DNA from 2 places in the Photobacterium sp. R1 genome. Region 2 is predicted to be linked to the other one. Evidence: predicted binding sites of a transcription regulator. Region 2 holds the regulator's gene; the other holds the start of a gene.
The links. The regulator PurR, encoded in region 2, represses purine synthesis genes. The targets are predictions, from matches to a motif close to TNANGNAAACGTTTNCNTNA.

Region 1 (11,508 bases), on a different contig from region 2:
CCGGTCGTTCGCTGGTGATTGCAGTGAACAAATGGGATGGTCTGGATAATGAAGTGAAAGAGCGAGTGAAGTCTGAGCTGGACCGCCGTCTGGGCTTTGTTGACTTTGCCCGGATCCACTTTATTTCGGCGCTGCACGGAACTGGCGTTGGTCATCTGTATGAATCCGTTCAGGAAGCTTACCAGTCTGCGACCAAGCGTATCAGTACTTCGCTGCTGACCCGGATTATGCAAATGGCGCAGGATGATCACCAACCGCCAATGATTCGTGGCCGTCGTGTGAAGCTGAAATATGCGCACGCCGGTGGTTATAACCCGCCAATCGTTGTCATTCATGGTAACCAGGTTAATGATCTTCCGGGCTCTTACAAACGTTACCTGATGAACTATTACCGTAAGACACTGGAAATGATGGGGACACCAATCCGCATTCAGTTCCAGAACAGTGATAACCCATATGGTAACGTGAAGCGTCAGAAACTGACGGTTTCTCAGGAGCGTCAGCGTAAACGACTGACGACAGCCCTGAAGAACAGGGAAAACAATCAGTAAACCAGAAAAACCCGGCCTTTGAGCCGGGTTTTTTGATCCTGACAGCCAAGAGATGATCTTATGAACGGAATTTTCGGATCGTGGCCGGAGATTATCCTGTTGAGCAATCGTATTTTTGATCACCAGGCTGTGGGGCTAAACACCTGTAAACACGGGAACATCATTCAGATTACTGATCACATTTTAGTTTTTAATCATTCTGGATCTTTATGAAATATTTGGTAAGCTCAGAGTTTTATTCTGCCCAAAATCCAAATGCAGAACATGTAACTTATGCTTTCGGGAAGTGTATTGATAAATGTTCTTTTAGGGGGTGATCGCTGATCAGTCCGGACTTTGTCGTTGATCATGTCTTAGATGTCGATCCCTGCTAATGTGGACTGAACGTCATTTCTGTGTAAGGTTCCCGCCATGTCATCATCGTTGTGCCCTGTTTGTCAGCTGAATCTGGACTGGCAGCAAGGAAATTATTATTGCCCGCATTGCAAGCGCGAAGTGGTCAAACATGCCCGTTGTCCGGACTGTGAGCAGTCATTGGAACAACTGAATGCCTGCGGAGCCGCCAGCTATTTTTGTCCTCAGTGCAATGCGCTGAAATCGAAATCCCGTGCCCGGATTACTTTTAGTTTTTCAGAGAATCACCCGGCAGAAAAGTTGCCCTGAATCGTTTTAGTCAGCCGAAAATCGATCTGAACTTGGTTTTCGTAAAATTTTTGTATCTTGACCATACTCAGCGGTAGTCAACAATCTTCTTTCGATATACTCTTATTTGACAATAATTCTCATTATTATTTATGGAAGAAAGAAGTAAGGATGCAGGTATGAAGATGCAGAAGTCATTGCTGTCAGTCGAAGCGCTGTCCGTGGCATTCACGATGGAGAGCGGTATTGTGGATGCGGTGAAGCAGGTCAGTTTCAGTCTTGAAAAAGGCCAGACTCTGGCGCTGGTTGGTGAATCCGGATCGGGGAAATCGGTGACTTCCAGTGCGGTAATGGGGTTGTTGCCGAAAAATGGCAGGGTCGATCCGACCAGCAAGATCTGGTTTCAGGGCACAGAGCTGCTGGCTTTACCTGAAAAAGTACTTCGGGGCTTTCGGGGCGGTAAAATCGCCATGATCTTTCAGGAGCCAATGACATCGCTCAATCCATACATGCCGGTGGGGGAGCAGGTGGCTGAAGCAATTCGCTGCCACCGGGATGTTTCGTCGAAAGAGGCCATGGAAGAAACGCTGGCCCTGTTCAAGCGGGTTCATCTGCCGGAGCCACACAAGCGGCTTCGTCATTATCCGCATGAATTCTCAGGTGGTCAGTTGCAACGGATCATGATTGCGATGGCGCTGGCGAATAAGCCGGATCTGCTGATTGCCGATGAGCCGACCACTGCGCTGGATGTCACCGTACAGGCTGAGGTGCTGTCGCTGCTGAAGGAAATTCAGGCTGAAATGGGTATGGCAATCCTGTTTATTACCCATGATCTGGGTGTCGTCCGACACTTTGCCGATGATGTGGTGGTCATGTGCCAGGGTGAAGTTGTGGAAACCGGAACGGTTGAGAAAGTCTTCCATCATCCGGAGCATCCTTACACCCGGATGCTGCTGGACGCCGAACCTAAGCCGAGAGAGCATGCAGAGAAAGCCGGCGAACCCGTGATTCTTCAGGCGGATGATGTCAAAGTCAGTTATGTGCTGAAATCGAACTGGATGGGACAGCCGACCGAGTACCTCGAAGCGGTGAAGGGGATCAGCCTGACATTGCGGCAGGGCGAAACGGTGGGGATTGTCGGTGAATCCGGTTCCGGTAAATCCACCTTAGGCCGCGCGCTGATGCAGTTGCTGCCTTCAACCGGCAATATCTCTTTTGAAGGCAAGAACATGCGTCAGATGAGCGCATCAGAGCGATTTGAGCTGAAACGCCACATGCAGATGGTCTTCCAGGACCCTTATGGTTCGTTGTCGCCCCGCATGACGATTGGTGAGATTATCACTGAGCCGCTGACTGTCTTCACGAATATGTCCAAGTCGGAGCGGATGCAGAAAGCCCGTCAGGTCCTGCAGGAAGTACGTCTCGATCCGCACTGTATCAACCGTTATCCTCATGAGTTTTCCGGCGGCCAGCGTCAGCGGATTGCGATTGCCCGTGCGCTGATTTTCGAGCCGAAATTTATTTTGCTGGATGAGCCAACCTCAGCGCTGGACCGTTCGGTACAGCTGACAGTGCTGGATTTGCTGAAAGACATTCAGCGGCGTCATAACATCGGTTATCTGTTCATCAGCCATGATCTGGCCGTGGTTCGCGCCATCTCGGATCATGTGATGGTGATGCAGCGTGGAGAAGTGGTGGAGCAGGGGACGCCTGAGCAGATCTTTGACCATCCGCAGCAGGCGTATACACAGCGTTTGATCAGCGCGTGTATGCTCGTTGAAGACGCGGCTTAACCTGTCACGGTTGAGCGGATTTCTCCGTCGGCCAGTGTCGTTTGCAGGGTGTCTCCGGTTTTGACCTGAGCGGCGCTGCGGATGACCTGGCCGTTTTCATGCCGGGTGATGGAGTATCCGCGGGCTAAGGTTGCCAGCGGACTGACGGCATCGAGTTTTTCTGTTGCCATTGCCAGCTGGTGCCGTGCATTGACCAGCAGGCGATCCATCGCGTCCTGCAAACGGCGCTGATGGGTGGCAAGCTGAGAGCTCAGTTTTTCCAGTCGCTGAGCTGGTGAGTGAAGCGCCAGTTTGTACTCATTGCGATGGACGTGTTGCTGGCTGTCAGAGATCTGTTTGCGCATCGCTCTTTCAAGACGGCTGCGCAGTTCATCCAGACGCTGGCTCTGCTGATTCAACTGAACTTGCGGATGCTGGCGGTCGAGCCTGTGCTGCCAGCGTACCAGCTGACTTTGGCGTTGTGACAGATAGTGGCGCATTGCATGGCGCAGATGCTGCTGCCGCTGCGTGATTTTCTGCATTTGTACGCTGAGATCACGGCTGACCAGCTCGGCTGCAGCGGATGGTGTCGGAGCACGCATGTCCGCGACAAAATCGGCGATGGTGACATCGACCTCATGACCTACGGCACTGATAATCGGGATCTGGCTGGCCGCGATGGTTCGGGCAACAATCTCTTCGTTAAAGGCCCAGAGATCTTCCAGTGAACCGCCGCCCCGGCCAACAATCAGGACATCACATTCCTGGCGTGAATTCGCCCGGCCAATCGCCTGAGCAATGGAAATTGCGGCACCTTCGCCCTGCACCATCGTCGGGTAGATGACGACCGGCAAGCCGGGATCGCGGCGTTTGAGGACATTCAGAATGTCATGCAACGCAGCACCGGTTTTAGAGGTGATGATGCCGACGCGTTTCGGTTGTTCCGGCAGTGCTTTCTTTAAAGTCTGAGCAAACAGGCCTTCGCCAGCCAGCTGCATTTTCAGTTTTTCGAACTGCTGCTGCAGGCGGCCATCCCCTTCTGGCTGCATGCTTTCGATAATCAGCTGGTAATCACCACGCGGTTCGTACAATGACAGCCTTGCCTTGACCAGCACCTGATTTCCGTTGGCCGGGCGGAAAGTTACGCGCTGGTTATTGCCCCGGAACATGGCGCATTTCACCTGGGCCCGTGCGTCTTTGAGTGTGAAATACCAGTGTCCGGAAACTGGTGCAGAGAAGTTGGATAATTCTCCGATCAGCCAGACTACACCCATTTCATTTTCCAGTAACAGCCGGACCTGGGCGTTCAGGCTGGAAACCGTAAAGATACGCTGATTCTGGGATGAAGCGGTATTGTAAAGACTCACGACAAGGTAACCTGTGATTCAGGAAATGGATGTTGCAGCAGATGGTGCCCGAATTTGATAGCAGTATCAAATGAATGTCGCAGGAGGATGGCTGAAAAACCGACAGGCGCAATGAGGGCTGGAATTTCGGCCCGCAGCTTGGTCACTTAAACCGGAATATATTACGTATCAAGTTAAAAGTGTCAATTATTTTTTTTATTTTTTTTCTAGCCAAACGTTTGCTTGGTACGTATAATTCGTCCGCAATATTTTATCCCTTCTTTAAAACCTTACATGGTGTGAGATATTGCGATGTTACGTATCAAACAAGAAGCTTTGACCTTTGATGATGTCCTGCTGGTTCCGGCACACTCGACTGTACTTCCTAACACTGCGGATCTGCGCACCCGTCTGACCAAAACTATTTCGCTGAATATCCCGATGGTGTCTGCCTCTATGGATACAGTCACTGAAGGCCGTCTGGCGATTGCGTTGGCCCAGGAAGGGGGGATTGGCTTTATTCACAAGAATATGTCAATCGAACAACAGGCACGTGAAGTGCGCATGGTGAAGAAATTTGAAGCGGGTGTGGTTCAGGAGCCGGTAACGGTGAAACCTTACCAGACCATTGCTGATGTGAAGCGTCTGACCGAAGAAAACGGCTTTGCCGGTTACCCTGTGGTTGATGACAATCATGCGCTGGTGGGGATTATCACCGGCCGTGACGTTCGCTTCGTTACCGATCTGACTCAGACAGTCGAAAGCGTGATGACGCCGAAAGAGCGTCTGGCTTCTGTGAAGGAAGGGGCTTCCCGCGAAGAAGTTGAAGCAGTGATGCAAGCGCATCGCGTCGAAAAAGTACTGGTTGTGAACAGCAAGTTCCAGCTGAAAGGTATGATTACGGCTAAAGACTTCCAGAAAGCAGAGCGTAAGCCAAACGCCTGTAAAGATGAGCAGGGCCGTCTGCGAGTTGGTGCCGCGGTGGGTGCCGGTGCAGGCAACGAAGAGCGTGTGAAAGCGTTGGTTGAAGCCGGTGTGGATGTGCTGCTGATTGACTCATCTCACGGTCATTCTGAAGGTGTACTGCAGCGTATCCGTGAAACCCGTGCTGCTTTCCCTGAGCTGCCAATTGTTGGCGGTAACGTGGCGACAGCTGAAGGTGCCCGTGCCCTGATTGAAGCGGGTGTCAGTGCAGTGAAAGTCGGGATTGGCCCGGGCTCAATCTGTACCACACGTATTGTCACCGGTGTTGGTGTTCCGCAAATCACAGCCATTGCTGATGCTGCCGCAGTTGCAAATGAGTATGACATTCCGGTGATTGCCGACGGCGGTATCCGTTTCTCGGGCGATATGTGTAAAGCGATTGCAGCCGGTGCATCCTGTGTGATGGTGGGTTCTATGTTTGCCGGTACTGAAGAAGCACCGGGTGAAGTGGAACTGTATCAGGGCCGTGCATATAAATCTTACCGTGGCATGGGCTCTCTGGGTGCAATGTCTAAAGGTTCTTCTGACCGTTACTTCCAGACAGACAATGCAGCTGACAAGCTGGTTCCTGAAGGGATTGAAGGTCGTGTGGCTTATAAAGGTCACCTGAAAGAAATCGTGCACCAGCAAATGGGCGGCCTGCGTTCAAGCATGGGCCTAACCGGTTCTGCGACCATTGAAGACCTGCGCACCAAGGCTGAATTCGTACGTATTTCCGGCGCTGGTATGCAGGAATCACACGTTCACGATGTGACCATTACCAAAGAAGCTCCGAACTACCGTCTGGGCTGATATAGACAACGTTGAGACCGGTGACTTCAGTCGCCGGTCTTCGTCAACACCGACGAATTTTTCCGGAGCGGTACGCCGCTGGCTGATCGCTCCTTTTGATTGCAATAGATATTTGAGACTGCCTGAATGACCACAAATATTCATGATCAACGTATCCTCATTCTGGACTTCGGTTCCCAATACACCCAACTGATTGCCCGTCGTATCCGTGAAATCGGTGTGTACTGTGAGCTGTGGAGCTGGGATGTGGATGAGGCGGATATCCGCGATTTCAATCCGAACGGTATTATCCTGTCTGGCGGTCCGGAGAGTGTGGCGGCAGAAAACTCTCCGCGTGCACCACAATATGTTTTTGAAGCCGGTGTTCCGGTTCTGGGTGTATGCTACGGCATGCAAACGATGGCGGAACAACTGGGCGGTAAAGTTGCCGGTTCCGATCTGCGTGAGTTCGGTTATGCGCAGGTTGAAGTCATTGAACCAACGGCACTGCTGAAGAATATCGAAGATGCGGTTGCAGAAGACGGCAATGCGCTGCTGGACGTCTGGATGAGCCACGGTGACAAAGTGGTTGAAATTCCGGCTGACTTCGTGAAAGTCGCAGCCACTTCAACTTGCCCATACGCTGCTATGGCAAACGAAGCAAAACGTTTCTACGGTGTGCAGTTCCATCCGGAAGTGACCCACACGCGCCAGGGCCAGCGTCTGCTGGAAAACTTTGTGCTGAACATTTGTGGCTGTGAAAAACTGTGGACGCCTTCTTCCATCATTGACGATGCGATTGCCCGTATTAAAGAGCAGGTCGGTGATGACGAAGTGATTCTGGGCCTGTCCGGTGGTGTTGACTCTTCTGTTGTGGCGATGCTGATTCACCGCGCGATCGGCGACAAGCTGACCTGTGTGTTTGTCGACAATGGTCTGCTGCGTCTGAATGAAGGCGAGCAGGTCATGGAAATGTTCGGTGACCATTTTGGTCTGAACATTGTCCATGTGAATGCCGAAGAACGTTTCCTGTCTGCACTGGCTGGTGAAGCGGATCCGGAAGCCAAGCGCAAGATCATTGGTCACGTCTTTGTCGATGTTTTCGATGAAGAATCGAAGAAACTGAAAAACGCAAAATGGCTGGCACAGGGCACGATTTATCCGGATGTGATTGAATCGGCTGCATCAAAGACCGGTAAAGCGCACGTGATCAAGTCGCACCACAATGTGGGCGGTCTGCCTGAAGATATGGCGATGGGTCTGGTTGAGCCGCTGAAAGAGCTGTTCAAAGACGAAGTTCGTAAGATTGGTCTGGAACTGGGCCTGCCGTACAACATGCTGTACCGTCACCCGTTCCCGGGTCCGGGTCTGGGCGTGCGTGTTCTGGGCGAAGTGAAGAAAGATTACTGTGACCTGCTGCGTCGTGCGGATGCAATCTTCATTGAAGAGCTGCACAAAGCCGATCTGTACAACAAGGTTTCTCAGGCCTTCACCGTCTTCCTGCCAGTGCGTTCTGTGGGTGTGATGGGCGACGGTCGTAAGTACGACTGGGTTGTCTCTCTGCGTGCTGTCGAAACGATCGACTTCATGACTGCACATTGGGCACACCTGCCATATGACTTCCTGGGTCGGGTTTCGAACCGGATCATCAACGAAGTCGATGGCATTTCCCGTGTTGTGTATGACGTTTCCGGTAAGCCACCGGCAACCATTGAGTGGGAATAATTTTCCAACCGGAAACGTCTGGCACTAACAGGCACTAAATCATACTTAAGTCCGCGTAATTGCGGACTTTTTTGTTTTTATCTGGCGATATCGAAGTCTCAGTATTGTGATGAAACTTGAATATCATCATCGGAAGACACAGATGTGATTTTTGTTGTTGCGGTCAGCGCGTTTGCACCAGTCGAAGACACACAGAGGTCACGTCACGCGCATACGATTCATAATTTTCCGGGTTGAGCGCAATGGCTTCGTCAGTGGCGCCATGCACGCCGTGATAGATCATTAAGGCCGTGATGCGTGGTTGCTCCAATGTCCAGAGACCGGCTTGCATGCCTCCCTGTAGAATTCCTTCCAGTTGCGTCAGAAGAGCATTTCTCTCCGGATTGGTCCGATCATGGTGATGGGTATAAACGATGTCGTGCGTACGGTAGGTCTCGACGTACACCAGCACACTGGTGTAAATCCAGGTACATAAACGCTTCTGCCAGTCATCCGGTGCACAGGCTTCAACCGCTTCTGCCAGACGATTTAAAAATCGGATGGTATAGAGCTCCCCCATGGCGCCAAGCAGTTCATTCTTGGAGGTGAAGTAGTGGTAAAAGGTCCCCTTTGCGACCTGGGCAAGTTTGACGATTTCGTTGATCGTTGTTGCTTCAACACCCTTCTCCAAAAACAGCTTTTCTGCGGCAGCCATCAGTTCGTTCAGACGTACTTCAGCGGGTTTGGTGCGAGGCGTTTTTTGCTGTTTCATTGTGCTCACTTGCGGCAGTTATCAATAATCATCAGGCAGAGAAAATCCGGAGGATGCATCAGGCGATTTAGCGCGTTGGCATCGGCCGTCTGTCGGTCGATGGTATGCGATCGACTATATCGCCGCAACACGATCAGTGGTGTGTCAGTCGATTTGCCAGGCGAACTGTGGTCTGAATAAATCCATTGACCGACGGTCGGTCGGATCATAAGATGAGAATTAATCTCAATATCGATTTTTGACCGGTGGTTCGCAATGCAGAAATATCGTGTTCATGCTCTAGTTGCAGCAGCCTATCTGGGGACATTTCTTGCGACTCTGGATATCAGTATCGTCAATGTCGCGCTGCCAACCCTTCAGTCAGCGCTACATGCAGACTTGGCGGGATTACAGTGGGTGGTAAACATCTATGCGATTGCGCTGTCAGCGGTGATGTTGTCGGCAGGGCCCCTGGGTGACAGGTATGGCCATAAACGGGTGTGGTTGGGCAGTGTACTTTTGTTTGTGATTGGCTCTCTGGCCTGTGCCGCAGCCGGCCGGTTGGAAACGCTTTTGTGGGGGCGGGCGATTCAGGGCGTTGCCGGCGCATTGCTGATCCCGGGGGCGATGCCGATCCTGACGCATGCATTTACTGAACCGCATCAGCGAGCGCGTGCGATCGGAGGCTGGTCGGCATTTAGTGCGCTGGCACTCATTTCTGGCCCTTTGGCTGGCGGGTTATTGGTCGAACATTTTGGCTGGGAAAGTGTTTTTCTTGTGAATGTCCCCTTTGGCATTGTTGCCTTCATGCTCGGAGCATGGGGGATTCCTGAGCGTAAGCATCCGGAACTGGCCGCATTTGATCCGGCAGGGCAGGTGCTCAGTATGTTGTGGCTGGGCATGCTCAGTTATGGTTTGATCAAAATCGGTGAGCAAGGAGCTTTATCTGATGATGTACTGGTGTCGCTGAGTATTGCGTTGGCAGGTTTCTGTGCTTTTATCTGGGTAGAGCGTCGCGTCCGGCGTTCGTTATTGCCAGTCCGGTTGTTCCGGAATCGATCTCTGGCACTTGCCAATACAGCGTCGTTTGTACTCGGATTCTCCAGTTACAGCAGCCTCTTTTTCCTATCTCTGTTTCTCCAGCAGGCGCAAGGATACTCACCTGCGCAGACCGGGTGGCAGATGATGTCGGAATTTGCGGTTATGGCTGTGGCCTCTTTGATGTTTGGGCGCCTCGCAGCCCGTTTTTCCCTTCAGTTGCTGATGGTCGCAGGTTATACATGTGTCGGAGCCGCCTTGTGTGTCATGGTGAGCTTCACGCCGTTCACCTCATTTGGTGTTATCGCAGTGACTTTCGCCTTACTGGGGCTGGGCACTGGGTTGTCGGTCCCTGCGACTGGCATGATGGTGATGGGCGGAGCCCCGCCGGAAAGTGCTGGCATTGCTTCAGCTACTATGAATGCATTGCGGCAAACCGGCATGACAATGGGGATTGCCCTCTTGGGCAGCATCATGAGCATTCATGCTGTTCATACGTTGACGGTTGCCGGAAAAGGGGCTGGATTAGCTGGCGCTGCCGAAATGGCAGAACGGGCAGTGACAGATAACATTTTTCCGGTGCACACAGACCGGCTGGCCGAACATTATGGTTCTCTCTATCAATCTGCGATGGCAGACAGCTTTGGTTTCGTCATGTTCTGTGCGGGGATACTCTGTCTGCTGGTTTCAGGCCTGCTGCTATGCTTTGCAGGCGATCGGACGACCTTGGCACCCGAGGTTATTTCTGCAAATCGGCAATAAAGTAATGGTGATTGTTGTCGGAGACAGAATCGAGCAGGTATTTTTATATTCATTTCGGTTCATATTTATTGAATCAAGGTGCTTTGATGGTGCCTTTTGGGTTGACGGCAACGCCCGAAAAGAGACGGCTCAGATGTTGGTTTAACAATCTTTTAATAAATCAATGCGTGGATAATTATTCTGTAATAATTTGTTAATGTGGGCTTTATAACTAAAAAATGCATCTGGATTAGTTTTACTGAATTATGACAATCGAGTACTCTCCAGCTTTCTACTCATTCGATTTAATAAGGAAGTACAACTATGAGTGAGCTCCTGAGCCCGGCGAAGAACTCGCGGGGCGTGATTAAGTTCATAGAACGTGCGGGACAAAAAATTCCGGATCCTGTCGTGATCTTCATGTTTCTTTTCGCCTTCATTCTGGTTCTGACAAGCCTGATTGGTGGCATGCAGTTTGAAGTGATGGGCGCCGATGGCGGTAGTGTGACTTATACCATCAAGAGCATGACGGATACTGAGCATGTTCGCTGGTTGTTTGACAATGCATTGCTGCAAAACTGGCTGGCTTTTGGCCGTGGTGTTCTGGGTGTCATTCTGATTGTGATGCTGGCTGTAGGGATTGCAGAGCATTCGGGTCTGTTGTCGGCACTGATCAAGAAAGTTGGCCTGCGCATCAGTGATCGCTGGTTGCCGTATATGGTGGTTTTCCTGGGGATTATGTCCTCGATTGCCAGCGATGCCGGTTATCTGGTGCTGATCCCGCTGGCGGGTCTGTTGTATGCCGGATTGGGTAAAAACCCATTGATTGGTATGGCGGCGGCCTTTGCCGGTGTTTCGGCTGGTTTCAGTGCCAACCTGATCCCGGCGACGCCTTCTGATGTGATTCTGGGCGTGAACGCCCGTATTTTTGCAGAAGCACAGGGCGTTCCGTTCACAACGGCCAGCGGTGAGCCACTGAACCCGGCAACCATGCACTATTACTTTATATTTGTTTCGACCATTGTGCTGACCGTGATTGGTGGCTGGATCACCAATCGCTTTATTGCCCCGCGTTTGTCTTCAATGGACTATCAGCTGCCGGATGATCTGAAACTGGATGATTTTCAGCTGACGGATCGTGAGCAGAAAGGTCTGCGGATGGCTGGTCTTGGCCTGCTTGCGGCGCTGCTCGGGATTTACCTGCTGGC
Region 2 (11,508 bases):
ACACAGCCGGTATTCAGGCAGTCGCCGCCCATCCGGTGTTTTTCAATGAGTGTAACTTTTGCTTTCACGGCTGCAGCGATATAGGCGCTGACCAGACCGCCGGCGCCAGCACCGATCACCACCATATTCTGGTCGAATTGCGTCGGACGTTGCCAGTGCTGATAGATGCGGTGTTGCTGAATGACACCCATGATACCTTTCGCAATGAATGGAAAAATCCCCAACAGCACCAGAGAGATCAGGACCGGCAGTGAAATCAGGCCGGACAGAGATTCAATTTCTCCTAACTGGGTACCCGCGTTGAGGTAAACCATGGTTCCGGGCAGCATCCCCAACTGGCTGACCCAATAGAAAGTACGGCCACGCATCGGAGTCAGGCCCATCAGCAGGTTGACCAGAAAGAACGGAAAGACGGGAATTAAACGCAATGTAAAGAGATAAAAGGGACCATCTTTTTCGACACCCCGGTTCACAGCAGATAGGCGTCGTCCAAACTTGTGTTGTACCCAGTCATGCAGCAGGAAGCGGCTCGCCAGAAATGCCAGTGTCGCACCCAGCGAGCTGGCAAATGAAACGACCAGCAAACTCCACCAGAAACCAAACAGCGCCGCACCCAGTAAAGTCATGACCGCAGCGCCCGGGAAGGAAAGGGCAGCCATTACAACATAAACTGCGAAAAATAGCGTACTCGACAGTAAGGGGTGCTCAATAATGCTTGCCTGCAGGGAATGCTGGTAGGCTTTTGCTTGTTCAAGCGTGAAATAGTTGCCCAGATCGAAAGCGAACCAGGCGATAAAGGCGACGGCAATGAAAGCCAGTAACAAAGGTTTTTTGAATCGGTTCATCGGTGCTTATCTGCTTGGTGAGTGGGCTGATCACGTTTGGTATCGTTTTGTTTCGGTGCCGGTTGCTGATTCAGAGGAATCGAGCAGAATGCCTGCGAAGGGACATCCAAAGCGGTATTAAACTTTGCAGACAGGTTTTGGAAACTGACTAACGCTGTCAGCTCGACCAGAGCATCTTCGTCATACCATTGTTTCAGATTATCAACCATCTGCTGAGTTACACGATTACCGGTGACTGTCATTGCTTCGGTATAGGCCAGTACTGCTTTTTCCTGAGTATCAAACAGCGGACTTTCCTGCCATCGAGTCAGGGCTTGTATTTTTTCGACTGATTGGCAGCGTTGCGCCAGTCTCATGCCGTTGGCATCGACACAAAACGCGCAGTCGTTGAGCTGAGAAACACGGACGCAGACAAGGGATCGCATCACATCAGACAACGGTGATCGTTTTCTGTCTAAGTAACCAAAGAAACTGGCCACGAGGTAAAACAAGACGGGTCGGCGTCCCCAAAGTAAAGCCGGATTCAGCGGCTGTCCGAAATGGCGTTTTTGCAGCCAGAGCAGGGGACGGATTAAAATGGAGTAGCGTTTTTTTGCCGGTACACGCACTGGAAGTTCTCCGGAGAAAGCGGTTTATCATACCGACCGTTCAGATCCGGACAAATTTCAGAAATGGGGAGATTGATTTAGCTTTTGTGATCAGTTGATTGAAAGTTGTACAGTACGCGCAACCGGCTGATTGGTGAGTGAGCTGCGAGTATTGGTATCCAGCACCAGATATGTACTGGCGATGAGCGGCAACAGGGCAAGCAGGATGGTTTTGCCAATGTGATAGTTTCGATACCAGTATTTACGGGCTTTGATTTTCAGGATCAGGCCCCAGCTAATCAGCAGAATGTTGATTACAGAGGCAACCAGGCAAGAGGGAAGCAGGTTACTTTCCGTGCCGGTTGGTGTGTGCGCAAAGATGAGCAGAACGGCAGAAGGAAGCAAACTGATAAAGACCAGGTAGCGCATCAGTTTTGGCCATTTGTGGAATTTATCTTTGAAAATTGTGTCAGTCTGGCCCGGAAACGGCGTAGATGAGCGCATATGACCTCCTTTCTGATGCAAAACATACATTCTAAAGGCGGCGAAGCTGAAGAAAAGTTAACTGATGGAATTGTTATTAATGTTTGTGAGGTTTGTCTGTTTTTTACACAGCCCTGACAGGGTGCCAGGGCTAAAGCAGGTTATTTAAAGCCAGTGCAAATCGCTGCACTGGCAAAATAATCTGAATACTTAGTGATGAGCGCCAGAATTGACTTCTAGTTTGGACAGGAGCTCATTTCGACGTTGTGGGGTAATCACAGACCAGTGTTTTCCACTGACTGCGCCTTCTAACGCCCAAAGCAAATCCAGACTCAATGACTCGTGATGAGATTCCTGCAGCGCCTGAAAAGCACCGATAGCACCAACTTCAAACAGCTGATCTACAGAGTTGATGCCTGCTTTCTTGAGCATACGCTCATTGGCAAGGCGAAGATTTGGCAGATCTTTAATGCGGTTAGGGCTAGCCTGCATTTTTTTCTCTTTGTCAGCCTGTGCTGCATTAAGAGAAACTTCAGCGTGCTCCAGAATGACTTCTGGGGTTTCCCACCAGTTTTCCGGAATGGCATAGTGTTTTGTGACGACAGGAAAACCGCGTTTTTGATAAACGTACGGTTTGAGGCCAGCTTGTTTAAAGGTTTCTTCATTTTTCGCGTTAGCGCGCAGATGCAGCTTGTCGCTAACAACTAGAGCAAACATCGTTTCACCTGCGAAAATGCCAAAACCGCCAAACATTGAGCGAGATTTAATCTGGCCAAATTTCTCAAATAAACGAATTGAATCTTTCAGTAGTGGTTTGTCCATGCTTCTTTTCTCGGTTAGAAATTTCAACAAAAGAAGTCACCAAACAACGGAGCGAGGATTCAATTGTGCATAAGATTATGAGTCTTTTGTCATAAGAATGACAAAAGTGTCCCATAAACTTCACTTCATCCATCGGCAACCCCGCTACCATGAGTAATAACTTTATCACTAAGTCATTGCTTTTAGGCCGGAAGCTTTGCGTCCCATCCTTTCAGATGGTTTGCCTTGTTCGTGACTGTTTAATCATATATCAATAAGACAAATTTGATATCGATCGCACAAAAAATTGTGATACTCTTCGCAATAAAAATCGTATAAATTTTACAGAAACTAACTGATTATCCCATCAATTCCTCTGTAGCGTAGTAATATTCCATATAAACATAGCCGATATGGGTGTTTATATCGGCTGTTTATCAATATATGTAGGTTAATATCGTTTTTTATGGATGTGTTATTTTTTTGACGGAACGGCGAACCACGAGCTCAGGATTGATCTCAAAAGTCTGAAATTCATGGTTTTTATCTTTCACGCGTTCCATCAGGATTTCCACAGCAGTCTTGCCTAAACGGCGTTTTGGCTGGTGGATTGTTGTCAGAGGTGGTGAAAAGTACGGGGCCAGATCAATATTGTCATAACCAATAATTGAAATATCATTTGGTACATTGATCCCTGCTTGTTCAAATGTACTGATTAAGGCCATTGCCATAATGTCATTGAAGCAGAAAATAGCAGTTGGACGCTCTTTCATGGCAATAAAAGCATTGGCTGCATCTACGGCAGATTCACATTCGAAATCACCTTCAATGATCCAGTTTTCATTGACCGTCAGACCAGCTTCGCTCATGGCTTTATGGAAACCTTTCAGCCGCTCACGGCAGGTAGATTTATCTTTCTGGCCGGAAAGACAACCAATTTTAGTGTGTCCATTGTCAATAAAATGACGAGTGGCAAGATAACCACCAAGTTCTGCATTATCCTGAATATTATCTGTTTTTGGGCGTGCAGGACCCCAGTCCATGATAACCATGGGCAGATCAGGCTGTCGCTCTAACTGTTCCAGCAGTTGATCATCCAGATCAGAACACATCACCAGCAGACCATCCACACGCTTTTCAGAAAGCATGCGCAGGTAATCCTTCTGTTTGGCCAGATTACCTTCGGTGTTGCATAAAATCAGCGTATAACCGGATTTATAGCAGTACTCTTCAACGCCATGCACCAATTCGGCAAAGAATGGGTTGGTCGATTTTGTCACCAGCATGCCGATGGTGCTGGTTGTATTACATTTCAGGCTGCGCGCGACGGCGCTTGGCGCGTAGTTCAATTCTTCAACTGCCGCCAACACTTTTTTCTGTGTTGCTTCCGCTACAAAGCGGGTTTTGTTGATCACGTGTGAGACTGTGGTAGTAGATACACCTGCCATACGTGCAACATCTTTAATGGTTGCCATAATTGTTCTTCTAGTCTTCAGGCCCTGAACAGGGTCTTTTCATATTTGCCAGACGCTAAAACGCCGCTTCTCTGCGAGGATAGCGGCGGGAAATGAGTGGCTCAGGCCGAGTGGTAACAATACCTTACACCGATATGAAGTCTGACTTTCTATTGCTATTTATTTCATCGGTTAATCGCTTGCGCTCACATTCTACAAGGACTCACGCACAGTGCAACGTTTCTCTTGAAATGTGGGGGGAATCTTGATGCAGCTCAAGAATACTGGCAACTTGAAAGTTGTTTCAGTCTTTACATTGTAAGTACTGTGCAAGGGCAACGGCTCAGCGATGCCCTTGCAGGAGGTTCAGGCTGAAAGGACGATCGGAAAGTGCCCGCGGGGGTGAGATTCGATGATCACCGGGGAACCATAAACGGAACTGATATTCTCAGTGGTCAGGGTATGCCAGGCATCACCGTCTGCTTGTATCTTCCCCTTATTCAGCAATACCAGTCTGTCTGCGTATTCAGCTGCAAGATTGAGGTCATGAATGACCAGGATGACGGCGGCTCCTTTACGGGCCATATCTTTTGCCAGTTTCAGGCAACTGTGCTGATGGGCAAGGTCTAAAGCTGAGGTCGGTTCGTCCAGCATTAAAATGCACTGGTCTTCCGCATTGCTGAGCTGAGCCAGTACACGGGCAAAATGAACACGTTGTTTCTCGCCGCCTGAGAGGGTGGGGTACTGACGCTGGCTCAGGTGACAGATCCCAACAGCCGTCATGCATTCCCGGGTAATTCGGAGACAATCTGTGCGCTTCAAACCAAGTGGCATACAGCCAAGTTCAACGACCTCCTGCGCAGTAAAACCAAAAGACAGGCTGCTGTGCTGAGGGAGTACACCCAAGTGTTTGGCCAGCAGGGATGGCTGCCAGTCGCTGTGCTTTTGACCAAAATAGTACACATTGCCTTTGGCACTGATTTCACCGCAAAGCACTTTGAGTAAAGTACTTTTACCGGCACCATTCGGGCCGAGTAAAGCTGTTAACTCTCCGCTGCGGAAACTGATGTTCAGCTGATCCAGTAACGTTTTACCGCCAAGTTGCAGTGATAAACCCTCGGCTGAAAGCACCGGTGATTGCTGTTTTTCGTGCCGGGGGCGAAGAGGGCGAACGATATGATGAATCATTGTAAACGGCCTTTTTGTTTCAGTAGCAGAGCAATAAAGAACGGGGCTCCCAGTAAAGCGGTGATGATACCGACCGGCAGTTCGGCTGGTGCGGCAATAACACGGGCCAGCATGTCGGCAACCAGCAAGATAAGTGCCCCCAGTAAAGCCGAGAGTGGCAATAATGTTTTGTGATTCGGGCCAGCCAGCATACGGCCGAGATGCGGCACAATCAGACCGACGAAGCCAATCACGCCGGATAAGGAGACAGCGACACCCACACCAGCCGCGCAAAATAAAATCAGCAATCGTTTTAAAGACTGGACCTGAATGCCGAGATGTTTTGCTTCTGCTTCGCCCAGTAATAAAGCGTTGAGTGCATTGGATCTGCGATCAAATTGCCAGAACAGGAACGCCAGGGCAGAAAATGCCAGCGTGATGCCCGGCCAGGTAGCACCCGCCAGAGAACCCATGGACCAGAGTGACAGGTCGCGCAGCGCCTGATCGTCCGCAAAGAAATTCAGCAGTCCCAGTGCCGCACCTGAGAGTGCACTGATTGCAACACCTGCCAGCAGCATCACCGTCACGGAAGTGCCGGTCTTATCTGTGCCAAGGGCGTATACGATCCAGGTTGTCAGGGCGCCACCCAGAAAAGCAAAAACCGGTACTGTCCCCAGCGTTAAAAGTAATGGAAAAGATGCTGCCATTGAGCTGAACAGAACAATCGCCGAAGCGGCACCAAGGCTTGCACCGCCAGCGACTCCGATAATGCCCGGATCGGCCAGCGGGTTCCGAAACAGTCCCTGCATGACTGTGCCACAGAGCGCCAGAACTGCACCAATCGCGATACACAGCAGTGTGCGTGGTAAACGGACTTGCTGAATGATGAGCGCAATGTGCGGTGCGACATGATCCTGTCCCGGAAGCAGTGACAGCCAGACATCGGCGTAACTGATTGACATGGGGCCGACAACGATGGAAGAGGCAATGGCAAGTAACAGCATGGCAAAAACGGCGGGCAGTAAGGCAGTGACTGGCAAACGCTGTCTGGTAAAGGTACGGCTGCGGTTCAAAGTTGTTGTCATAAGTTTACTGGCCATACAGTGTCTGATTCAGCCGCGCTGCTTCTTCGAGAGTTTTGAGGTTTAACCCGCCGATGAGTGCGGTACCATCCACTGTGATAATGGCTTTGTTTTGGCCGGCAGGTGTTGCCGCAAGCAGCGGCAGTGTTTTCAGCAAGCCATCTTTGCCGCCAATTGACTGACTGGTATGCGTGCTGAGCAGGATCACATCGGGTTGCATTTCAACCATTGCTTCGGATGACAGTGGCTTGTAAGCATCAATTTGGATCGCGGCTGGATTTAAACCGCCTGCGAGCTGAATCAGGGTATTTGCTGTTGTGTTGCTGCCACCGACCATTGGTGCTCTTCCGCCGTGAATGGTCAGAAACAGGATACGTTTTCTGCTTTTCTGGTTTGCAAGCCGCTGCTCAATCACAGAAATCCGATGCTGAACCTCAGCGGCTAACGCTTCTGCGTTTTGTGTTTTTCCGGTCAGCTGACCGACTTGTTGAATCCGTTGCATCAGATCAGCAATGGTTTCACCTGAGTTCAGAATATCGACCTGAATGCCGGCCTGACGTAACAGAGAGAGTGCTGACTCCGGGCCCATTTCTTCGGAGCCCAAAAGGTGATCAGGGGCAAGGGCAATGATACTTTCGGCAGAGAGCTGCCGATGATATCCCAACTTTGGTATGTCATCATGAACATAGGACTTGCTGGTTATATCAACAGCGACAAGTTGATCTTCTGCCCCCATCGCATAAACGAGCTCAGTAATGCCTGAACCCGCACTAATCAGTCGATCGCCTGCCCAGGCAGTCGCGGCAGTCAGAAGAAAAACAGCAGAAAGTGCCGCTCGTCTCATGATAACTCCTTGTTTTTTATTTTGGGAAATTCCAGTGTTATCACCGGATGAACTAAAACGAACAATATTCATTGCGTAGAAAAGACAGTCTTCGCCTTCCCAAACAAGTTATTGCATTATAGGAAGTGATAATTATTATCGCTTGAGCATATTATCCATGGCTTTCAAATAATATCAATTATCATTTGCAAAAGAGCAAATCTCTCCTTATCATTTCATGAAATAAGATTAATTCTCATTCATCACTATAGAAAGTGATGGATCAGGAAGGAGCGCAGCGCGTGTTTGAAAAATTCAGTCTTGCGGAATTGAAAACGAAAGTCGGCACTATGCTGGAAGAAAATCCAAATCTGCATGCGGTATTGATGGCTGAAACACTGGAAGTGACGGAAGGCGAGATCATCATGGCGTTACCTGATGAACTTGTCACGCGAATCAGCGGAAATCACGCACAGTCAATTCTGGAAATGCTTCCGGAGTGGGGCGTGATGACGACAATTGTGCATTCAATGGGGTCTATCTTTGAAGTGAAGGCGCCATTTCCGAAAGGTAAAGAAGCCCGCGGTTTTTACAATTTGATGGGAAAACCAGGTGAGATGCATGGTCATCTGAAACTGGACCGGGTATCAGATGTCGTATTGGTGAGTAAACCGATGCGCGGAAATGAAAGTTACTTCATTGGTTTTTTGGCTGAAAACGGTGAATGTATTTTTAAGATTTATCTTGGCCGTGATGAGAAACGTCAGCTCATCCCTCAGCAGGTCGAGAAGTTTAATGCATTAAAGCAAGCTTTTGTTGGATAAGCTTTTGTTGGAGTAGATGCGTCATGAGCCAAGAGAAACAAGAACGACTGCAAAATCGTCTGGGCCCACAGATCCAGGAATTTCGTGAAACTTGCCAGACACTGCAATTGGCAACGGTCGATGCAGACGGCAAGCCGAATGTCAGTTATGCGCCATTCGCTCTTCTTGAAGATGGTTACTATATTCTGATTTCCCGAATTGCTCGTCATGCGCGTAACCTGCTTGAAAACCCTCAGGTTTCGCTGATGATGATCGAAGATGAAGCAGAATCAAAAGCCATTTTTGCACGGATGAGACTAACATTTGAAGCGGATGTGGTGTTGGTTGAACGTCACACTGAGCGCTGGCAGGCTGGTATTGAAGCACTGAAAGTCCGGTTTGGTGAGATTGTGGATGGGCTGAGTGGGCTGGAAGATTTTAATCTGTTCCGTCTGGAGCCGACACAAGGGTTGTTCGTGAAAGGTTTTGGTCAGGCTTTCCAGGTGTCAGGAGATGACCTGGTCGATTTTGTTCATCTGACAGAAGGTCACCGACGGATGAATGAGGACCAGGATGTGAAATCCGCTTAATTCGTTCTGAAGTAATAAAAAAACCGGGCATTCAAATGTCCGGTTTTTTATGTTTGCTTCCTGTCAGCACGCAGATTTAATCGCGGATCTCTTCAGATGACTGAGCCAGAATCCGGGCTGTGATCGCTCTGACTTTCGGCAGGCTTTGCAGGCTGGTTTGAGCCAGTTGTTTTTGTTCTTCCAGAACATCTTTCAGGATATCCGCCGTCGTCAGCGGATTGGCCAGCACGACGCGGAAGACTGTGGTGATGCGTCGGTCCCACTGTTCGGGCATGAGGCGGGTCCGAGAGACAAATGATTTTCCGGATTCGCGCTGACGTTTTTGAATGTACTGAGTTAAATCGTTCAGCGCCTCATGAATGGCCTGTTTGTCTTCGTCATTCGCAATTGCCAGTGCTTTCTGGGTTTCCTGAGGCACATACCTGTAGGTCAGCAGGCAAAGTTCCGGTTCCGAAATTAGTTCAAAATCGGCATCGGCCAGAATGAGCTCAGCAAAGTAACAGGCTTTTTCAATGCTGTTATTAATTAACAGTTCGTAACCCTGACGGCTGATGATATTCAGGCTGGCAAACAGCAACATTGCCATACCGCTTCGGGAACCTTCCAGCGTGTGGCTGCCGAGGTCTTTGGAACCTTTCCGGAGAATGTATTCAGCATGATGTTCAATCGCGGACATCAGGGCCGGATTTTTGAAAATCACCATGCCTGCACCCATAGGGATGTACAATTGTTTGTGAGCGTCAATGGTGACAGAGTCGGCGCGTTCAATTCCTTTCAGGAGCGTCCGGTATTTGTTTGACATCAACGTGGCGCCACCCCAGGCAGCATCAACGTGAAAATGACAGTTGTGCGCCAGCGCAATATCAGCCAGTTCGTCTAACGGATCGATATTACCGGTTTCTGTTGTGCCGGCAACGCCAATAATCGCAAATGGTTTGATATTTCTGGCTTTCAGAGATTCGATTTTGGCTTTCAGATCATCGGTGCAAATTTTGTTGTTCTCGTCGGTTTTGATCGCCACCAGACATTCCCGGCCAATACCCAGAACATCGGCCGCCTTTTTCAGCGAATAATGGCCGCGTTCTGAAACCAGAATTGCCAGGTCATCATAACCGTAATGTTTCATGGCCCGGAACAAACCTTCCTGCGCAACACCTCTGAAATCGCCATCAGGTTTCAGCAAATTATTGCGGGCAACCCATAACGCTGTGATGTTTGCGATGGTTCCACCTGAACAAAAGGCACCTAAAGAGTGTTCAGCACTGTGCATCCAGCGTTGATAGAAGGCATCGGTTTCACCATAAATCAGGTTATGGAGGATACCTAATACCTGACGCTCTAGTGGTGTAAATGCTTTGGAGGTTTCGATTTTCACCAAATTCTGGTTCAGACCAATCATGATCTTAGAGAGTGGCATCAGGAAGTAGGGCAGTGCCGACGTCATGTGACCGATGAAGGTTGGTGCTGAAGTATGCACAGACTGTGCAACTAGTTTATTCAGCAGAAAATGCGTGTGATCTGATACAAAGCAGGGCTTTTCCGGCACTGAGGCGGAGGAAAAATCCTTTTCAATTTCTGTCAGCGGCTTTTCCTGCGCAGCAATGTGCGTTTGCAAAAAGGCATTGAGGTTTTCGGAGATCTCTTTTTCGATCCGGCCCAGAGTCGAATCGGGCGCTTCTGGCACGGTAAAGATACGGTGCAGGGTCTCAAGAGATGCTTCAGCTTGTCTGTTTTCCACTGCCATAATGAATTGTTACTTTTAGTTAACGTCGGCAAATCCAGCTAATGTACTGGAAATGTGCGTGATTGTCTTGGGAAAATTCGAAAACGACACCGGACGAGGATCGCCCGGCGTGAGGAAAAATCGACTATTTACACTCAGTCGAGGCAATAGCACTCATTTGTTGGTTGTATTCTTTCAGAGGCTTATCAATGTCATCTGGGTGTGTAAGTAACTCAGCAAATGCACTGCGCAGTTCGTAATTTTTGGGATGAGGTGCGCCCTGGCGATCTTCAAAAACTTTTTTGGCGTAATCTCCCAGAGCACCTTTCTGTTCTGAAAGCGTTTTAATATCTTGCTGGCTCAGCTTCAGCCACGATTCGATCGACTGAGACAAATCAAGATGGCTTTCATCATGGGTCAGATACCAGTCTACAGCCTCACGTTTCAGTTCAAAGTGATGCGTTCTGCCTTCAAGAAACCAGTCACCGACCTCTTGCAGGTTCGGATCTTTTTGTACGGCAAGCTGAACAAGGTTTTGATACCAGTTCAGAGAAGCATCAACATACTTGTGGTATTTCTCGCTTTCACAACTTTCTGTGGCGGCGAGTACAGAAGCGGGTAATAGGGCTAATGAAAGAGCAAGAGCTGAATACTTCATGGTTTTTCCTTGAATGATTTTTAGTAATACATACCGGCACAATTGACATAAAGTACCGTGACATCAGGATTATTTGTCAAATTGTAGCGGCAGAAGCAAGCGAAAGGAAAGAAATCTTACAAGGAAACATGACCCGAGTGTAAAGAGTATGAAACATGACTCAATTCTTTGTTCTTAAAGTTAAAAGTGTCAAAAAGTTCGGGTCCGCAGGCGGGTAAAACAAAAAGAGGCCCGAAGGCCTCTTGTCATGGTTATGCTTTATTTTTCATGGCAACGGAGATGCAGTAGGCTGCGCCTCCCCAGGTGATCCCCAGGCCAAACAGCATCATGATAATAGCACCAGCTGTCATACTTACACCTCACTTCCGTTTTGTGGTTTAGAGCTCACATTGATGATAACGGCAACAACGAACATAGCTGCAACCAGGCCCCAACCCAGGATCAGCAGATCAGACATTGCATAACCGCCGTAGCCCTGGTCGACTGTGTTCA

Region 1: the regulator PurR is predicted to act here: its motif matches at 4,539-4,558, upstream of guaB (IMP dehydrogenase).

The regions. Positions count from the first base shown of each region.
Region 1 covers NZ_BAAHZP010000004.1:344,352-355,859, forward strand. Annotated here, with positions in the region: gene der (ribosome biogenesis GTPase Der) at 1-551, shown strand, start outside; gene ACYP03_RS09425 (zinc ribbon domain-containing protein) at 963-1,214, shown strand; gene ACYP03_RS09430 (ABC transporter ATP-binding protein) at 1,379-2,986, shown strand; gene xseA (exodeoxyribonuclease VII large subunit) at 2,983-4,332, opposite strand; gene guaB (IMP dehydrogenase) at 4,624-6,087, shown strand; gene guaA (glutamine-hydrolyzing GMP synthase) at 6,214-7,791, shown strand; gene ACYP03_RS09450 (TetR/AcrR family transcriptional regulator) at 7,955-8,542, opposite strand; gene ACYP03_RS09455 (MFS transporter) at 8,798-10,321, shown strand; gene ACYP03_RS09460 (AbgT family transporter) at 10,625-11,508, shown strand, end outside.
Region 2 covers NZ_BAAHZP010000005.1:133,933-145,440, forward strand. Annotated here, with positions in the region: gene ACYP03_RS10435 (FAD-dependent oxidoreductase) at 1-845, opposite strand, end outside; gene ACYP03_RS10440 (carboxymuconolactone decarboxylase family protein) at 842-1,453, opposite strand; gene ACYP03_RS10445 (hypothetical protein) at 1,544-1,936, opposite strand; gene ACYP03_RS10450 (TfoX/Sxy family DNA transformation protein) at 2,126-2,737, opposite strand; cyclic di-GMP riboswitch class I at 2,869-2,972, opposite strand; gene purR (HTH-type transcriptional repressor PurR) at 3,181-4,191, opposite strand; gene ACYP03_RS10460 (heme ABC transporter ATP-binding protein) at 4,537-5,358, opposite strand; gene ACYP03_RS10465 (FecCD family ABC transporter permease) at 5,355-6,341, opposite strand; gene ACYP03_RS10470 (heme/hemin ABC transporter substrate-binding protein) at 6,427-7,263, opposite strand; gene hutX (heme utilization cystosolic carrier protein HutX) at 7,593-8,066, shown strand; gene hutZ (heme utilization protein HutZ) at 8,090-8,635, shown strand; gene panP (pyridoxal-dependent aspartate 1-decarboxylase PanP) at 8,712-10,379, opposite strand; gene ACYP03_RS10490 (hypothetical protein) at 10,504-11,016, opposite strand; gene ACYP03_RS10495 (MetS family NSS transporter small subunit) at 11,268-11,366, opposite strand; gene ACYP03_RS10500 (sodium-dependent transporter) at 11,369-11,508, opposite strand, start outside.